2 regions of the Candidatus Rhodoblastus alkanivorans genome follow, and region 2 is predicted to be linked to the other one. Evidence: predicted binding sites of a transcription regulator. Region 2 holds the regulator's gene; the other holds the start of a gene.
The links. The regulator LexA, encoded in region 2, represses DNA repair genes until DNA is damaged. The targets are predictions, from matches to a motif close to TGTTCNNNNTGTGTTCNG.
Positions count from the first base shown of each region.

Region 1: the regulator LexA is predicted to act here: its motif matches at 1,343-1,360, upstream of K2U94_RS19950 (LexA family protein).

Region 1 is NZ_JAIVFP010000002.1:134,577-136,773, forward strand. It holds gene K2U94_RS19935 (hypothetical protein) at 1-255, opposite strand, end outside; gene K2U94_RS19940 (hypothetical protein) at 468-668, shown strand; partial or broken gene K2U94_RS19945 (Y-family DNA polymerase) at 754-888, opposite strand; gene K2U94_RS19950 (LexA family protein) at 888-1,316, opposite strand; gene K2U94_RS19955 (hypothetical protein) at 1,549-1,722, opposite strand; gene K2U94_RS19960 (isocitrate lyase/phosphoenolpyruvate mutase family protein) at 2,195-2,197, opposite strand, start outside.
Region 2 is NZ_JAIVFP010000001.1:2,244,630-2,246,826, forward strand. It holds gene K2U94_RS10545 (ComEC/Rec2 family competence protein) at 1-12, shown strand, start outside; gene cynS (cyanase) at 22-510, opposite strand; gene lexA (transcriptional repressor LexA) at 755-1,459, opposite strand; gene K2U94_RS10560 (helix-turn-helix domain-containing protein) at 1,823-2,197, opposite strand, start outside.

The sequences.
Region 1 (2,197 bases), on a different contig from region 2:
CAGGCCGCGCCAGACCGCCTCGCTGTCCTCCAGCCGCACAGCCTGGCCGCGATGGATCGCTTTGAGAACCTGCGCCAAGTTGCGGCCGACCATCCGCACCTGGCTCGCCAGCTCGACGACGGCTCGCGTGTTCTCTGCCGAGAGCGCCGGCCCCGCCTGCACCGAAGCGCGGATCAGCCGCCGCACGACTTCGGCCTTTGGCAGGCCGAATAGCGTCACGGCCTCGGCCAGGCGGCGCTCGTCGGCCTCGGACAATTCCGTCCGCAGGCGTGGCTTGCGCCTGGGTTTTGTGACGGAACCGGCTGTCAGGCGACATCTTGGGGTGAGAAATCGAATGCAACGAAATCAAGTGTTTAGGCTTCGCCATGATATTTATGAATATCCATCTAATTTGATAATCTGCGTTGACTTGGCCATCAATTGTGAGAATTTTGGTGCCGAACGTTAGAGCAAATTCGGTGGCCGGAATGAGCGACGATGAACGCGTCTTTGACGATGACGAAAAGCAGCGCGCATGGCTCGCGGGACTGGCGCGCGTTTTGGCTAATCCCGCCATGCTTCGGGATCTGCGCAGGGCGACCCTTCTGAGGGGCCAGCGAAACTTCGATAAATTCTGCCGCGAAGCGAAATTCGAACTGCCCGAGGCCGCCGACGCAAGCCATCAATAGTGAGAATGTTGCAGGACGAAATTCTCACTATTGATGGCCAAATCCCAAATAATCTTCATATTCTCATTCCAAGGTGGCTCCTGACAGCCTCGGTGGTGCGCGCCACCGCGCAACCGTCATTATTCGACAGGACAATGACCGGCCGACGCTCCAGCTTCGGCTGGAAAAGCCGCTCGCAGGAGCAATAAAAACTGTTGCCGTCAATGAGCGCGAAGGTCATCAGGGCCCAGCCCGGCGGAGGCCGCGCAGACACCAGGTCACGACGCCCCAGATTTCGACTTCCGCGCATTCCGGCAGGACAAAGGGCGGCATCCGGCGATTGGCGCATTGCAGCAGTTCGCCGCCGCCGCGCAGATTGATCCGCTTGATCGACCGTTCGCCATTGACGATGGCGATAACAGCGTCACCGTGCCGGGGCTCGAGGCTGCGGTCGACAACGACGAGATCGCCGGGAAAAATCCCGGCGTCGATCATCGATTTCCCCTCCACCCGCCAGAGAAACGTGGCCGGGGGATTGACGATCAGCAACCGCGTGAGATCGATGTTTTCATCGAGATAATCGTCTGCCGGGCTGGGAAAGCCGGCGCAGACCGAGTGGAGGGCCAACGGCAAGACGAGTTTGGTCCCGACCAAGCGCAGGGGAGCCATGGGGTTGCTTTCGATCAGGTTATCATAGGAACAAAACTAGAACGATTTGGCGCACGTTTTGTCAAGGTCTCTGGCGTAGGAGGCAGGGGCTGCCCCGTCGATTTCGGCGGTAGCTCTTTTGTCGCGCCGCCGGTTCCGGGGGCGAAGACCGCAGCTGGCGAATGATCGTTCGCGGGAGGAATGGGGGGTCCGGCGCGCGATTATTGCGCCACCGGACCTCGGACTCGTTGAATTAACGGGTAAATGGATCGAATTCGTGCACCACGGCCGCCGGATCGCCGTCATATTCGTCGGTCGGCATGACGCCGTAGTCGCCGTTGCCGGCCTGAAAGACGATGATGCAGACCATGAGGGTGTTGGCGAGGTTCCAGGCGCGGAGGTGTGCGGTGCTGAGGGCTTGAGACATTGTTCCGGCTCCTGTCTTGGAGGCGGGGACCATCCCCGCTTGACAGGCGCCCGATGAAGCCGGCGCAGGGCCGCAATCACCGCGCAGGCGCAGCCGCAGCGGCCGCACGCTTGCGTAGCGGACCCTTCACGGGTTGATGGCGTCAGGCCGTGGGCGGGATCAAGGATAAGCGCTACTGGAAGCGGGGATGGTGCTCGGTGCTGAGATTTGGAGCGGAATGTTGAATGAACGTGTGCGCCGCTCACGGGCGGATTGCTAGGACTGGTCCCGATAAAAAATCGGTCGATGGCTGAATGGGAAAGATGCGCCAATAGCGGAACTTGATTGTCGCACAAAACGCCAACGGGGAATTCTACCACGCAAAAGCGGGGCGGAGATATTGCGTCGCGATATCGCGGTTATGGTCGGTGATCCCCCGGTGCCGCCGCCGGAGGCTAGCAGCGTATGGCTTTCCGCCGTCCGCCTCGCCGGCTCA
Region 2 (2,197 bases):
TCGCGGGAATAGCGGGATTGATTATCCGTTCTTGGCGCCATTCGGCGGCACGCCGGGGCCGGCGCCGTAATATTTGTAGGGCAGGAATTTGCCGGACATGGAAATCTTGACCCGGTCGCCCTTGGGGTCGGGCTGGCGCTCGATCGCCATGTCGAAATCGATCGCCGACATGATGCCGTCGCCGAATTCCTCCTGGATCAGTTCCTTCATCGCCGGTCCATTGACCATGAGCAGTTCGTAAAAGCGATAGAGCAGGGGGTCGGTCGGCGGCATCGGCGAATTCTGGCCGCGCATCGGAACCTCGGTCAGCATCCGCTCTTCCGACTTGGTCAGGCCGAGAAAAGCGGCAGACTTGGCCGCGAGCGCCTCGGGAAGGCGCATCTGGCCGAGCAGCGCGCCGACGATCAGCACATCCGCCATTTCGCCGGTCGCTTCGACGATCTGCTGCCATGTCAGGCGTTTTTCGCGCTTGATGTCGAGAATGCGTTCGGTGAGTTGATCGCGGGTCATGCGCATACTCCTTTGCCAGGGACAAAACGCCTTCACAGAGGTTAAGCGTCAATTCCCCGGCCCGCCAGAGAACTGAGCTCAAAATTTGTCCATGGAATAACGCCAGAAATTCAGCGCAGCGACCCTTCCGGCTGTCACTGCGACCGTGAGCTAAAGGCGCGACGGGAAACAATTAACCATCTAACATATTGAAATAATGCATGAGTTTCTTCGTCGCTTTTCCCGTCGTCCGCGAAAACTCCGCTCAATATTTGCGCACGAGGCTCACCAGCTTGCCCTGGATGCGGACCCGGTCCGGCCCAAAGATCCGCGTTTCATAGGCCGGATTGGCGGCTTCCAGCGCGATCGAGGCGCCGCGCTTGCGCAAGCGCTTCAAGGTCGCCTCCTCGTCGTCGATCAAGGCGACCACGATTTCACCCGACTCGGCGGATTCCTGCTTCTTGATGACCACCGTGTCGCCGTCGAGAATGCCGGCCTCGATCATCGAATCGCCCCGGACTTCGAGCGCGTAATGTTCGCCGTTGGACAACAGGTCCGGGGGGAGGGCGATGCTGTGGGACCGTGTTTGCAGCGCCGATATCGGCGTGCCGGCCGCGATGCGGCCCATGACGGGGATGGCGACGTTCTGGCTCGAATCGGAGGGGTCGCCCGCGACGACTGGCCGGGTCTTGCCGAGATTGCCTTCGATGACGCTTGGCGCGAAACGTCCGCCGCGCGGCGCCGCCGGGGTTGACGACTCGGGCAGCCGCAAAACTTCCAGCGCCCGGGCGCGATTTGGCAGGCGCCGGATGAAGCCGCGCTCCTCCAGCGCCATGATGAGGCGATGAATGCCGGACTTCGAGCGCAGGTCGAGCGCGTCCTTCATTTCGTCGAAGGATGGAGGCACGCCGGTCTCTTTCAGGCGCTCATGAATATAACGAAGCAATTCGCTTTGTTTCCTGGTCAGCATGGCCGCGCCCTGTCTAATCTTGCCGCATCCGGCGTTGCTTTGGCGCTTCAGAATCACGCCAATACAAATCATGAACGGAAGATAGATGTTCGCGCTTGGTTCTGCAATCGAAAAGATGTGAGATGGTTGCTGCTGGAGCGCGTAAAATTAATTGCAAATCCCGGAATTCGGTAATTGCACGCCGGGACTCGAAAATCTCTTTAATAACAACCTTGTAGGTGTGTAGTGTTCGCCAAACCGGATTGGCGAACACTCGGCTGATTTTCCGTATGTGCGATGCTGTTGATTTTTCTATACATTTTCAAAAAGGATTGGCGAACATGCTACGCCAAATCCCACGATTGGCGAACATTTTGCCGAACATCAACCGGTCTTGGTTTCGCGGCGCCCAAACGAAAGGTGCGAGACGAAGGGACCGAACGCGCCTTCTGCCCGAAAGCGATCATATCGGGCCTCCAAATCGGCTGTCATTCGGGCCGCCAGTGTTAATGCCTTTTCGCGCTCGTGCTGAGGCGTCTCAGGCCCCAAAGATGGCATAAGGCCAAGCTCAATAAGCGATCCGCAAACAGCGTCATAAAGATCGGAATGGTGCGGTCGAAAGTCGCCATATATAAAATAGTCCGCGTCTATGCGCAACAAATGTGCCAGACGCAAGAAAAAATCGGCAGGAATACGGTTTTCACCATTTATGTAATTCTGAACAGTGCGATACGAAATCCCTAATTTCTCCGAAATTAG